DNA from 3 places in the Klebsiella sp. HN106 genome. Region 1 is predicted to be linked to each of the others. Evidence: riboswitches for the same ligand, from Rfam matches in the RefSeq annotation. Region 1 holds a riboswitch; each other region holds the start of a gene.
What was found. A riboswitch is a leader RNA that binds a small molecule or an ion and turns the genes downstream of it on or off. The one in region 1 is predicted to bind thiamine pyrophosphate.
Positions count from the first base shown of each region.

Region 1 (4,513 bases):
TCCACAGCAGCATCATGGTCAGGATGACGCTTAAGAGTCCGGCGGCAAGGGCGATACGCAGCGATGTCCACAGCGCCTGCCAAAGCGCAGGCTGCTGCAGCACGCTAAACAGATTGCTGTTCAGCCCGTCGCCTATCACCGCCAGCAGCGGCGGTAGCAGCAGCAAAAGCGCAGCGCCGATCAGCGCCGTGTCGCACAGCCGGCTATATAGCCGGTCGTCGGGATCGCGCCAGCCGCGGATATGACTGGCCCCGATGGCGAGCGCTTTACTCAGGCGCTGGCTAAGCAACACCAGCCCGAGACAGCAGATCATCTGGATAAGCGCCAGCATCGCCGCGCGCGCCGGGTCGTAGTCGAAATTGAGAGCCTGGTAAATCGCCAGCTCGATCGTCGTGGCCCGCGGTCCTCCGCCCAGCGACAGCACGGTTGCAAAGCTGGCGAAACAGAGCATAAAGATCAGCGCCGCAACGGGCGGGATTTGCCGCCGCAGCCACGGCCATTCAACCAGCCGGAAAAAGACGTAGCCGCGCATGCCGAGCTGGGCGGCGATTTGCCGCTGCTCGCCGGGGATATTTTCCAGCGTCTGCAGCAGCAGGCGCGTAGCCATCGGCATATTAAAGAACACGTGCGCCAGCAGGATCCCCTGTAGCCCGTAGGGCGAGAATTCCCACTGCCAGCCGAACGCGTTGCATAATTCAGCCAGCCATCCCTGACGACCGTAGACGCTCAGAATACCGAAGACCGCCACCAGTACCGGCAGGATTAAGGTCATCGCGCAAAGGCGCAGCAGCAGCGTGCGCCCGGGGAAACGTCGCCGGTACAGAGCGCGGGCGAGGAAGATTGCCGGTAGCACCGAAAAAAGCGCGGAAAGGAAGGCCTGCCAGAAGGAGAAACGCACCACGTGCCAGAGATAGCCGTCGCTGATAAGCGCTTTCCAGGTGGTCTCCGGGGCGCTGAACCATAGCGCCAGAAAGGCGGCCAGCGCCACGACGACCAGAACGATGGCCGCCGTGAGTCCCGGCAGGAGCCAGCCGAAAGCTAGCGGCTGACGGCGCGTTGCCATGCGCTAATCCAGTTCTGACGTTCGGCGGCCACCTGTTGCGGTGTAAATTCGAGGGTCGTCTGCGGTTTCATCAGCGCGTCAAAGCCTGGCGGAAGCGCAACCTGAGTGACCGGATACATCCAGTTGCCGGTGGGGATCGCATTCTGGAAGCCCGGCGATACCATAAATTTGAGGAATTTTTCCGCCAGTTCCGGCTGCTTGCTGGCCGCGGTGCGGGCGGCGACTTCGACCTGCAAATAGTGTCCTTCAGCGAAGTTTGCCGCGGCGTAGTTATCCTTCTTCTCTTCGATAATGTGGTAAGCCGGGGAGGTGGTGTAGCTCAGCACCAGATCGCTTTCGCCTTTCAGGAACAGGCCGTAGGCTTCGCTCCAGCCTTTGGTGACGGTGACGGTTTTCGCCGCCAGCTTCTGCCAGGCTTCCGGCGCTTTATCGCCGTAGACTTTTTGCATCCACAGCAGCAGGCCCAGACCCGGCGTGCTGGTACGCGGATCTTCATAAATCACCCGCCATTTTTGCTCGCCCTCAACCAGCTCTTTCAGGCTCCTGGGCGGATTTTTCAGCTTGTTTTTATCGTAAACAAAGGCGAAATAGCCGTAATCGAACGGGACGAAGGTGTCGTTGTTCCAGCCGCCGGGTACGTTCACCGCGCTGGCAGGGACGCCGCTTTTGGCGAACAGCTTACTTTGCGAAGCCGCTTCCAGCAGGTTGTTATCCAGCCCCAGCACTACGTCGGCTTTGCTGTTTTTGCCTTCCATCCGCAGACGATTGAGCAGCGAGACGCCATCTTCCAGCGCCACGAACTTCAGCTCGCAGCCGCAGTCGGCTTCAAAGGCTTTTTTAACCGCCGGGCCAGGGCCCCAGTCGGCGGAGAATGAGTCGTAGGTATAAACGGTGAGCAGCGGTTTGGCAAAAACGGGCGCGGCGGCCAGCGCCAGCAGGGGGAGTAATTTTTTCAACACTTTGCACCTCAGAAAAAGGGGTGGCAAAGGATTTTGAGAGGGCCTCAAATCCCTTCGCCGGCGTTATCCGGATCAGGTTCGACGGGTATTTTCTCAGCCCATACGCTTTATCTTCGGGTTGTTTCCGCGCTAACCGCGCGTTGAAGCAACTTGAATGAGATTGCGTATGTTTATTAGCACCCCGTTGAGAACGGCAGTTAGTGTAATGATTTTGTCAGCGGACTGAAAGCATTACGGCTCCGGCGGCGCGAACCACGCGGATTTAAAGTCAAACCAGCCGAGCGTGTTCATACGTACGCCGCGCATACTGCGCTGCCCCTGGATCATCAGCCAGTGGTGAATGAGCGGCACCACGGTTTGATTGGCCAACAGCTGCTGGCTCCAGGTCGCCGGATTCAGCTCACCCGCGCGCCAGCGAGCGGCGTCCTGCTCCCAGTCGATGGGGATACAATTGCGAATCAGGGGAACTTCATACAGCCAGGCAAACAGGGAGAAATCGATCGGCAGCGTAAAGTTGGCGCTGTTGAGCCATACGTCGCTGACCACCTCACCGCGGTGCCACTCCTGATACTCCAGCTCCTGGATCTCCAGCTTAACCTGATGCTCGGCCAGCAGCGTCGCCATGATCCCGCCCATCACGCGATGCTCGACGTGGTCCTGGTAGTAGGTCAGCCTGACCGTTTCAAGACCGGGCGGTTTTTCACAGGCGTGGCTGCGCGCATGATGCCAGCGGGGCAGCAGGCCATACGCCGGGAACCAGTTGCCCTGATAGTGCTCGCCCGCGTGATAGAGCAGATTAGCGGGCTGGAATACATAGCTTAGCCACTGGCGTACCGCGCTGTTCGCGCCGAGCGGGCTACGGGCATCGAACAGCAGGTAATAACACCCCTCTTCCAGACGGCTTTCCACCGCCTTTTCGCTTTGCGTGGTGCCCTGTAACGTTAACCCACCGTTGGGCTCTTCGCTGATTTCCGGCAGAACCCAGACGTTCACTTCATCGATCAGTGCCCGGTAGCCGAAATAGTCATCGAAGGCGTGAATTTTGAGCTGGTTCTGATTATTACGCACAACCGAGTAAGGCCCTGTCCCCACGGGGATGCTGGAGAAATTCTCCATCGTACGCCACTCATGCGGAAGGATCATGGCCGGTACCTGGCTTAACAACCACGGTAGCCAGCGGTCGGGTTGGCTGAGATGAATGTCGAGAGTCCAGGCGGTGGGGGAGTCGATACGCTCGATGTGAGAGAAGAGCGGCAGCGTGTTACTGCGCTGCAGGGAGGTGATGACATCCTCCATCTCCAGCTCACGCCCATGGTGAAAATGAATGCCTGGACGCAGAAAAAAACGCCAGTGGGTCGGCGCGATCTGCTGCCAATGGTGAGCAATATCGGCTTCCAGTTCCCCATTTTCCTCATTTACTCGCGTCAGGGCGCTAAAAATCTGCCGGGCAATATGGGTTTCCGAGCGGCGCAGCGCGCTGCCGGGCAGCAGATTTTTCATCGGCCGGTAGTAGAGCACGCGCAGGATATGCCGACCCTGGCGAAAGCTGCGGCCTAAATGGGAAACCAGCATTTGGCGGACGGCGGCTTTATCGCCAACCAGCTGCACCAGCTGATCGATTCTGTCCTGCTCCAGCAGATCTTCCGCCCTCTGCTGCTGCAGCGCGAGACCGGTATAGAGAAAAGCGAGCCGGGAACGCTTGCCGCGTCCGGCCTCCGCCTCCCAGGTCAGCCAGCCGCGCGCCTCCATCATGTTGAGTAAGGTACGCATATGACGACGCGAGCAGCTTAGCATCTCTGCCAGTTCATTCAGCGTTGTCTCCTGCGACTTGCCGTCGCAGCACTGCCACAGGCGGATGAACTGCTGTTGTAAACGACCGGAAGACATAAAAGGGGAACTCCTGATAAAAACTCAGCAATTTATTACTTCCTATATTAAGTCAATAATCAACGTCGATGAAGCGAGGAGGTGAATATGATGGGGTCAACCATTAAACAGTTCTACCAACGCTACTTTTCTGCGACGCAGGATGCGTCATGGCTGGCCCGCCTGATGGCAGGAAGACAGCAGGAAATTCTCGGCGAACTGATGCAGTGGGGAGTTACGTCGCAGGCCTCTGATCATTGACTTGCAGACATCATGTGTGACTGAGTATTGGTGTTATACTCGTCGTCTTTCAAGCTGCAGGTGCGTTGGCTGCGCCCGCTCGCCCAGGTCACATAGTTATCTATGTTCCCAGGGACTTACGTTCTGGCCGCCTGCCCGCAACTCGAAATCCATAGAGTATAGAATCACCCGCCAGCAGAAAACTTCTGCTGGCTTTTTTCGTTTTCTTCGCGTGCTTAAGGATATTTCATGCTGTGGTTAATGACGATGGGTCGACGTCTTAACGGCGTTTACGCCGCTTTTATGCTTGTCGCTTTCATGATGGGAATCGCAGGCGCGCTGCAGGCGCCGACGCTCAGCTTATTTCTCAGCCGCGAAGTGGGCG
Region 1 is NZ_JBLURD010000010.1:7,547-12,059, forward strand. Features, by position in the region: gene thiP (thiamine/thiamine pyrophosphate ABC transporter permease ThiP) at 1-1,063, opposite strand, end outside; gene thiB (thiamine ABC transporter substrate binding subunit) at 1,039-2,022, opposite strand; TPP riboswitch at 2,054-2,216, opposite strand; gene sgrR (HTH-type transcriptional regulator SgrR) at 2,254-3,909, opposite strand; gene sgrT (glucose uptake inhibitor SgrT) at 3,997-4,149, shown strand; gene ACSIPU_RS20590 (sugar efflux transporter) at 4,378-4,513, shown strand, end outside.

Region 2 (4,513 bases), on a different contig from region 1:
GCTGGCGGAACTCTCTGGCCAGCTCCGGGGCGGGTAAGTCAGAAAGCATCCCGGCGATCGGCATCGCCACGTGGGCAAGGATTTTTCCCTGCTGCGACAGCGCCATGCCGCCGCCGGATTCGATCAGGCGGTTCGCCGCCAGCGCCATCTCGTCGGCATCGCGTCCGAGCACGACCAGGTTGTGAGAATCGTGAGAGTAGCTGGTGGCGATGGCGCCGCGCAGTTCGCCCCAGCCTTCCAGCAGCGCAATTTGCGGCGTCGCCTGGTGACGACCGTGGCGGTGCTTAACCCAAATCAGGCTAAATCCTTCCGGGATTTGCACCCGGCCATCGCGGACCTGCACCTCAACTTCTCCCCACTGGGTAAAGCGCGCGCCGCGAATATGCCGCAGACGGGCGACGCCGTGGCGAATGGCGCCAACGCGGAGGATAAAATCGTCAGGGCTGAGCGGCGGCATCTGCAGGGTATCGCGCGGCGGGGTAACGCCCGCCGCCGACGGAATGGGTTGAAGCAGGGCGCCATCGCGGGCAATCAGCTTACCGGCGACGTAAACTTCCTGCGCGTTGAGTCGGGATAAAGAATCGAAAACCACCAGATCGGCGCGGCGTCCGGCAGCAATCAGCCCCAAATCGTTACGCTGCAGACGGATCGCCGCGTTTAAGGTGGCGAAGCGCAGGACGTCGGTAGCCGGCAGTCCGTGCTCAATCAGCAGGTTGAGCAGGGCGATAATGCCGCCTTTTTCCAGCAGCATATCCGGCGGCACATCGTCGGTGCAGACGGTGATTTGCGAGGAAAGATGCGGCAGCGTTTTCAGCGCGTTAACGATATCCGGCAGCAGGTAAGGGTGCGAGCCGCGAATTTCGATAGTCAGCCCGGCGCGCAGTTTTTCCAGCGCATCGGCCGCCGAGGTGAGCTCATGATCGGAGGTGACCCCGGCGGCAAGATAGGCTTGCAGATCCGCGCCGCTCAAACCGCGCGCGTGGCCTTCGATCAGCTTGCCGCTGTTCAACCCGGCCTGAACGATCTCCTGCATCCGCTCGCTGCCGTGCAGCACGCCGTGCATATCCATCACTTCAGCAACGCCGCAGACTTCCGGCCAGGCCAGCATGGTTTCCATCTCCGCGCCGGCGAAATCGGCGCCGGACATCTCCAGTCCCGGCGTCGACGGCACGCTGGAAGGCGCCGCAACCATCACCTGCAGCGGCAGATGGCGGCTGGCAGCGACGGCGTAGCGCACGCCTTCGACGCCCAGTACGTTGGCCAGCTCGTGCGGGTCCCAGAATACTGCCGTGGTGCCCTGAGCCAGCACGATTTCGGCATAGCGTTCAGGCGGCAGGTGAGAGCTTTCAAGGTGAACGTGCGTATCCATCAGCCCCGGCGACAGGAAACATCCCGCCAGCGAGCGGCGTTCGAGGGCATCGGAGCGGCTGCCGCGCGGATGCACGCTGGCGATCGTTTCACCGACGATCCCGACGTCGGCCTCGCGGATTTCTCCGGTGGCCATGTCGACAATCTGCGCGTCGGTTAATAATAAATCGAACGGGGATTCTCCGCGCGCGGCCTGGACGGCGCGGCGGCGGGTTTCAGCACTGCTGGACATAACAACTCCGGCACAAGGATAATGGGGATACTCTAGGGGCAGAGCAAACGTTTGCCCAGATGAATAAATTTATCGCCCGATAACTTCGGGTTATTCTGCATGCTCACCGTTGACGAAAACATGATGACCGAACCCTGGCAGCGGCTGCCCGCGCTCTCTCTCAAGCAGATTCAGTACTTTGTGACCCTGGCCCAGCTGCGTCACTTCACCGACACCGCTAACCGGCTGGCTATCAGCCAGCCGGCGCTAAGCAGCGCGCTGCGGCAAATCGAGACGGTGCTCGGCGGCAAGCTGGTCAACCGTACCGCTTCGGCGGTGACCTTAACCGAGCTGGGGGCGGCGATTTTGCCCCACGCCCGGCGAGTGTTGAGCGTGGCGCAGCTGGCTTTTCAGGATATGCAGCAGATAGTCGAAGCCGGCGGCGACGGAACGGTGCGTATTGGCTTAGTGCCTTCGGTGAGTTCGCTGCTGTTTCCGCTGCTGCCGCAAACGCTGGCCCAGGCGTTTCCGCGCCTGAGGGTGGAGTTTCACGATCAGACCAACGACGCCCTGTTCTGCGAGCTGCAGTCGGGAAAGATAGATTTTGCCGTTGGCGCAATAGACAGTTCGTTACCGCCTGAGCTGCAGGTTTATCCTCTGCGCGAAGATCCGTTTGTGGCGGTGCTGCACGGCGACGATCCGCTGGCCGGGCAGCCGCATCTGCCGTGGAAGCTGCTCGCGGGGCGCGATATCGCGGTGTTTTCAAAGGGCAATATTCAGCGTCTGGTCGGCGCGCTGGCCGAGAGCCATCGCCTCACGCTGAATACGCGTTATCAGGTTGACTATATCGAGACGCTTTACGGCCTGGTGCGCTCGCGGCTGGCGGTGGCGATTCTGCCTGAGCTTTATACTACCCACCTTCAGGATCCGGTGTTAAAGGTGGCGCAGCTTCAGCAGCCCGCGCTGACGCGAACCGTGGCACTGATGCGCGGACCGCAGCCTCTGCCGCCGCTGATCGAGGAATGTTTTGCACTATTACTGAGTTCGCTGCGGGAAGTGAATCTATAGCGGGCGTTGCTCTCTCTACGGCTTGTGGTGAAATGCGAGAGAGGTAACGAAATAGTTTTTGTACCCTTTAAAATCAAAGGGTTATGCCTCTTTAAAAAATTAATTTGTTGCAGAAATGTCAGTAGATTATTCCGTGCGAATAAAGTTGATATAAAACAATAGGATACATTTAGAGAGTTCCCCGCGCGAGCGGGGATAAACCGGGCGCGCCAGGCCCTGGAAAATCTCAGACAGAGAGTTCCCCGCGCGAGCGGGGATAGTCCTTCCCCATGCATGTTGGAACAAATCTTGCCGAGCCGGGCCAGCTTGCGTTGTCCGGCGACTTACCGTAACCTGCCCGCTGAGAACGTTTTTATCTCTCAATGACTCGGGGTGCCCTTCCTTGTGAAGGCTGAGAAAAACCCGTACCACCTGATCTGGATAATGCCAGCGTAGGGAAGTCAGAGACCGCAGGGTCGTCGCTTCTTCATCGCCTGGCGGGAGCAAACGATGTCTGACCTGCTGAACCCCGCGCATATTGCCCATCTGCGGCACCTTTTTCACCGCCATTCTCCCCTTGTTCACTGCATGACCAACGACGTGGTGCAGACCTTTACCGCCAACGTCCTGTTAGCGATTGGCGCATCGCCGGCGATGGTTATCGATCCGGACGAAGCCAGCCAGTTTGCCGCCATTGCCGATGCGCTGCTGATTAATGTCGGCACGCTGACCGTTGAGCGTGCGGAGGCGATGCGCGCGGCGGCGCGTAGCGCAACGCAGGCGGGCAAACCCTGGACGCTGGACCCGGTAGCGGTCGGCGCGCTGACCTTACGGACAGAATTTTGTCTGGAGCTGCTAGCGCTGCAGCCTGCCGCCGTTCGCGGTAATGCGTCGGAAATCATGGCGCTGGCCGGAATGAGCGGCGGCGGGCGCGGCGTCGATACGACCGATACCGCCGCCGCAGCGCTGCCCGCAGCCCAGGCGTTAGCCCGCCAGCTGAATACCGTGGTCGCGGTGACCGGGGAGGTTGATTACGTCACCGACGGCCAGCGCATTCGCATGGTCACCGGCGGCGATCCGCTGATGACCCGGGTGGTCGGCACCGGCTGCGCGCTGTCGGCGGTGGTTGCCGCCGCTGCGGCGATGCCCGGCGATCGGCTGGAGAACGTGGCCGCGGCCTGCGGGCTGATGAAGCTCGCGGGGGGGAAAGCGGCGCAGCAGGGCGGCCCCGGCAGCTTTACTCCCGCCTTCCTCGATGCGCTCTATGCGGGAGGCGATCTGTGAAACGAATTAATGCGCTAACCATCGCCGGCACCGACCCGAGCGGCGGTGCGGGGATCCAGGCGGATCTCAAAACCTTCTCGGCGCTGGGGGCATACGGCTGCTCGGTCATCACCGCGCTGGTGGCGCAAAACACCCTTGGCGTCCAGTCGGTTTATCGTATAGAGCCTGATTTTGTCGCCGCGCAGCTCGATTCCGTCTTCAGCGATGTGCGCATCGATACCACCAAAATCGGGATGCTGGCGGAAACTGATATCGTTGAAGCGGTGGCGGAACGGCTGGCGCGTTATCAGATTAAAAATGTGGTGCTGGATACGGTCATGTTGGCGAAAAGCGGCGATCCGCTGCTCTCGGCGTCGGCGGTGGAAACGCTGCGCCAGCGCCTGCTGCCGCAGGTCTCGCTGATCACTCCGAACCTGCCGGAAGCGGCGGCGCTGCTGGATGCGCCGCATGCCAGAACGGAACAGGAGATGCTGGAGCAGGGCAGAGCGCTGCTGGGCATGGGCTGTGGAGCGGTATTAATGAAAGGCGGCCATCTCGATGATGCGGAAAGCCCGGACTGGCTGTTTACCCGCGAAGAGGAGCGGCGTTTTACCGCGCCGAGAG
Region 2 is NZ_JBLURD010000001.1:1,303,272-1,307,784, reverse strand. Features, by position in the region: gene ACSIPU_RS06115 (adenine deaminase) at 1-1,600, opposite strand, end outside; gene ACSIPU_RS06110 (LysR family transcriptional regulator) at 1,721-2,647, shown strand; TPP riboswitch at 3,006-3,102, shown strand; gene thiM (hydroxyethylthiazole kinase) at 3,137-3,910, shown strand; gene thiD (bifunctional hydroxymethylpyrimidine kinase/phosphomethylpyrimidine kinase) at 3,907-4,513, shown strand, end outside.
Region 2: it holds a riboswitch for thiamine pyrophosphate, as region 1 does, so the genes downstream of both, thiM (hydroxyethylthiazole kinase) here and thiB (thiamine ABC transporter substrate binding subunit) in region 1, are expected to answer to the same signal.

Region 3 (4,513 bases), on a different contig from region 1:
CAAAGACCGGGATCGCCTGGCTGGTCAGCACCAACGGCATCAGCCAACGCTGAAGGCGCGGCGAAACAATCATGCACAGCGCCAGTATCACGCCGAGCAGAACGCCGAGCGCGAGACCGCTGAGGATCTCGCTTAATGTGATCAGCGTGTGCCCACCGAGGTAGGCGCGGTTAACCCACAGGGCGCTTGCCACCGCCGAAGGCGAAGGCAGCAGAAAGGCGGGAATGCCGCTGCGGGTCACCAGCCACCAAATCAGGAGCAGGCCGCAGAACACCACGGCGGCGCGAAACAGTTTTGCGCTCATTCGTTAGCCCTTATCAGCTGTTGCAGCAACTCCGCCTGACCGGCTAATAGCGCCGGATCGTCCGGCGCGCGCGGCGGTATGCCGGACAAGCGATGCGTGTCGTCAATCCCGCCGGGGGCCGGGGAAAGGACGAGCAGACGGTGGCTCAGACGGCAGGCTTCCATCGGATCGTGGGTGATCAGTACAACGGTCCGGTTCACCAACAGCCGGGCGGCCAGGGACTGAATACGCGTGCGGGTAATCGTGTCGAGCGCGGAAAAGGGCTCGTCCATCAGCACGATGGGCCGGTCTTCGTAGAGCGTACGCGCCAGCGCCGCACGCTGACGCATGCCGCCGGAGAGAGCGGCCGGGCGGTCATCGGCGCAGTGTTCAAGCCCAACCTGCTGTAGCAGCGTGGTGACGCGCAGGTGATCGATGCGCTCCCCGCGCAGGCGCGCCCCCAGCGAGACGTTGTCGCGCACGCTTAGCCACGGGTAAAGCAGATCTTTTTGCCCCATCCACGCCAGGCGTCCGGCAATCGGCAGGCCATCGCTGGCGCGAACTTCGCCCCCAGAGGCTTTCGCCAGCCCGGAGATGATGCGCAGGAGGCTGGTTTTACCGGCGCCGCTGGCCCCCAGCAGCGAGCTCCACTGGCCGCCGGGAATAGAAAACGTCAAATTGTCGAAGATCGGTCGCAAACCAAAGCGCAGGCTCAGTCCGCGTACTTCGATGCCGGGAGCCATCACGCCTGGCGCTCCGCGAGGACGTTAAGGCCCATTTGCCAGAAGTTAGCCTCCAGGCGCGTAGCGGTCGTGAAAATGGCGCTGAGTTCGGCAAAACGCGCTTCGCCGCCGCGCTGCTGCCAGAGGGTTTCCAGCAGGTTTAAGGCTGCATTGACGCCGTTAAGGTAGCCCTCATCACCGTAGTTGCGGATCCACGAGGCATACGGGTTGGCAGTCAGCCGGGTCGCCGGGTCGTGCAGCAGACCGAGGCCGATTTCCGCATAGCCGGCCACGCAGGGCATCAGCGCCGCCAGTAGATCCAGCGCATCGCCGGCGTGGCCAATGTCCAGTACGTAGCGGGTATAATTTACCGTTTCAGCGGCTTCCTCTTCAGCCGCCATCGTCGCTTCATCCAGCCCCCATCCCGTACAGTAGCCGACGTGCAGCGGCAGTTCGTCGAGAATGGCGTTCATGGACGCGGCGGCAACGCGCATTTCCGCGAGGGTACGCAGCTTGCTCACCAGCAGCGCGTAGCTGCGGGCAAAGTGGATCAGGAACAGGTAGTCCTGCGTCAGATAGCGACGAAAAGCGGGTTCGGGAAGGGTGCCATCGGCAAGCTGGCGCAGGAAGGGATGGGCGACGTAGCGCTGCCAGTCAGCACCGGCCTGCAGGCGCAGACGACCATAAATACCCTGAGTAAATGCGGGAAGAATCACAGGACCTCCTGATAATAGGGAGATCCGGGCGTGCTGAATGAAGTGTGAACAGGCAATGGCGCAAAACTGGCGGAAATGCCGACCCGTCCCTTCGCTGGCATGACCCAGATCAGGTTCAAAGGGTTCGGCTTACGCCATCTCAGCCCTCACGGGACACCCCTCGGTTTGGCACCTGTTATACGACATTCGCTTTTTGATTACAATGCTGTGAACTTGCCGAAAATTGGTGACACTGTCACGTTAAGACACTGCGATAAATGGCCGTTGTGCGTCATTTTGGCCCGGTGGCGGCTGGCGTCTTGCCGGGCGCAGAACGGCCCGATTCTCTTTGGCCGGGCAAGGCGTCAGCCGCCCCCCCGGCAAATATTATTTATGGATTAATGGAAATCGACCCAGCGGGCGCCACTGTCTGCTGAACGTACGCAGTTCTCAACCCAATGCACGCCGAGCGCACCGGCTTTGGCATCCGGGTACCAGAAGTTTTCCAGCAAAGCAGTGTCGCAACGATCGGTAGCATCCATGGCGATGGCGAAGCGGCGGTACAAATTCGACCAGGCCTCAAACAGCCCTTCGGGATGGCCACCGCCGATCCGGTCATCGTGCAGAGCCAGCGGGTCCAGATAGGGCATACCGCGTTCGAGAATGCGCACCGGCTCGCCCTGAATCTCATAGCGCAGCTGATTCGGCTGTTCATCCCACCACTCAAGGCTGGCTTTTTCTCCGACGATACGGACTTTCTGCCCGTGCATTGAGCCGCTGTTGACCGCCGAGCACCACATCGAACCCACGGCGCCGTTGTCGTACTCCATCAGCACATGCGCGTTATCCTCCAGCGGCGCGCGGCTTTTGACAAAGCTCTGGCGGGAGCACATCAGGCGAGTGATATTGAGCTTCGGCGCCATGGTCTCCGCCAGAAACAGCGGGTGAGTGGCGAGATCGCCCAGAACGTAGCTGGGGCCAACAAACTTCGGGTCCACTCGCCAGCGGGTACTGGGGTTTTCCTGCTCCACAGGCTGGTTATGAAAACCGTGGGCGAACTGCATATTGATAATGCGGATCTCGCCCAGCAGCCCCTGCTCAATCATCTGCCGCGCCTGCAGAATCAGCTGATGACCGGCGTAGCCGTAAGTCACGCCGACGATTTTGCGCTGTTTTTCGCTCAGGGCCACCAGCGCATCGGCCTCTTCGCCGGTAAAACAGAGCGGTTTTTCGCAGACCACATGCAATCCGGCCTCCAGCGCTGCGCGGCAAATGGCGTAGTGGGTATTGTTCGGCGTAGCGATGGAAACGGCTTCAATACCGTCCTCCCGCGCGGCCTCTTCGCGAAACAGCGTTTCGTAGTCGGGGTAACAGCGCCCGGCCTCCACGCCCAGCTGCTGGCCAAACTCACGCCCGCGCTGAGCGTCAATATCGAAGGCCCCTGCCAGCAGGGTAAACGTGCCGTCGCGCAGCGCCGCGGAGCGGTGAATATAACCAATCTGGCTGCTTCCGCCGCCGCCCACCATACCCCAGCGTAACGACCGGCCAACAGGTTTAATACCGTTAATCATGTTTCATCTCCCGATTAAAAACCAACCGAATGCAGGTAGCGCAGGCTTTCCGTGACCGCCTTAAGGCTGCCCTCGACGTTGCGCGGGTCGCGCTCTTGCTCAATGGTGATCCAGCCTTGATAGCCGCGTTTGTCGAGAAAGGCGCGCACCGCCGGATAATCAATGGCGCCGCTGCCGAGCGGACACATCACGCCCTCCGCGCAGGCAGAGAAGAAGTCGATACCGCGGGAAATTACGCTCCTGAATACCTGCGGATCGACATCTTTAAAGTGCAGGTAGTCAAGGCGTTCAAAATGGCGATCCAGCCAGCTGATGGGGTCCATACCCGAATAGAAGAGATGGCCGGTGTCGAGACACAATCCGGCAACATCATGGGGGATTTGCGCCGCGAGCAGGTCGATTTCGTCGGCAAACTCGATGCAGCCGCCGGCGTGAGGATGGATAACCGGACGAACGCCGTACTCCTGCCACGCCAGTTGGCTGATGGTAATAATATGGCCGATCATCCGCTGCCAGTCGGCGGGAGAGAGGCGGGGCGCCAGTTCGCTGTGTCCGGCGTATTTCGCCCGCAGCGGATTGCCAAAATCAATAATCACCAGATAAGGCGGCTGGAAGAGGTTGCCCGGCGTCTTTTCCGCCGATGGAACCTGCGACAGGTTGCGGCAAATGTTATGCGTCAGTGCGACAATGTTCGCAAAGTTCTCTTCGCTGACCAGATCGTCAAAGATCGTTCCGGCCACCAGCGACAGCCCCTGTTTATTCAGCGCGGCGCTGAGTTCATCGGCTCGGGTCGGCAGATAGCTCCACGGCCCCAGTTCAATACTTTTATAACCGGCCGTCGCCGCCTCTTCCAGCACCTTGGTCCACGGCGGCAGGTAAGGATTTTTGGGATCATCGACGCCCCAGCTGCACGGCGCGTTGGCAATATGTATGGTCATGATGGCTTCCTTTTCAGATGAGGAGAAAACATGACCAGTATTGAATGAAAATTTCATCTTCAACAATCATGAAATTTAAATTCTTTGATGGAATTCAAGGTTTATTTTGATGTCTTAATTGATAGTTTTTTATCAAATATAGCGCTGAAGCGGAGCGCGGAGAATATACCCGCGCTTTCGCCGATCAGAGGTTTTCTTTGGTGAGTAAATCAAAAGGCTGCAGGGCGTTAATAAACGTCGCCTGCGGCTGGTGAGCGCACTGGACAAAGGCGTCGACGGTCGCTGAGGCGAATTCGGCAAGCCG
Region 3 is NZ_JBLURD010000001.1:303,760-308,272, forward strand. Features, by position in the region: gene ACSIPU_RS01420 (ABC transporter permease) at 1-304, opposite strand, end outside; gene ACSIPU_RS01425 (ABC transporter ATP-binding protein) at 301-1,029, opposite strand; gene ACSIPU_RS01430 (TenA family protein) at 1,026-1,721, opposite strand; TPP riboswitch at 1,791-1,892, opposite strand; gene ACSIPU_RS01435 (Gfo/Idh/MocA family protein) at 2,099-3,271, opposite strand; gene ACSIPU_RS01440 (TIM barrel protein) at 3,286-4,209, opposite strand; gene ACSIPU_RS01445 (LacI family DNA-binding transcriptional regulator) at 4,394-4,513, opposite strand, start outside.
Region 3: it holds a riboswitch for thiamine pyrophosphate, as region 1 does, so the genes downstream of both, ACSIPU_RS01430 (TenA family protein) here and thiB (thiamine ABC transporter substrate binding subunit) in region 1, are expected to answer to the same signal.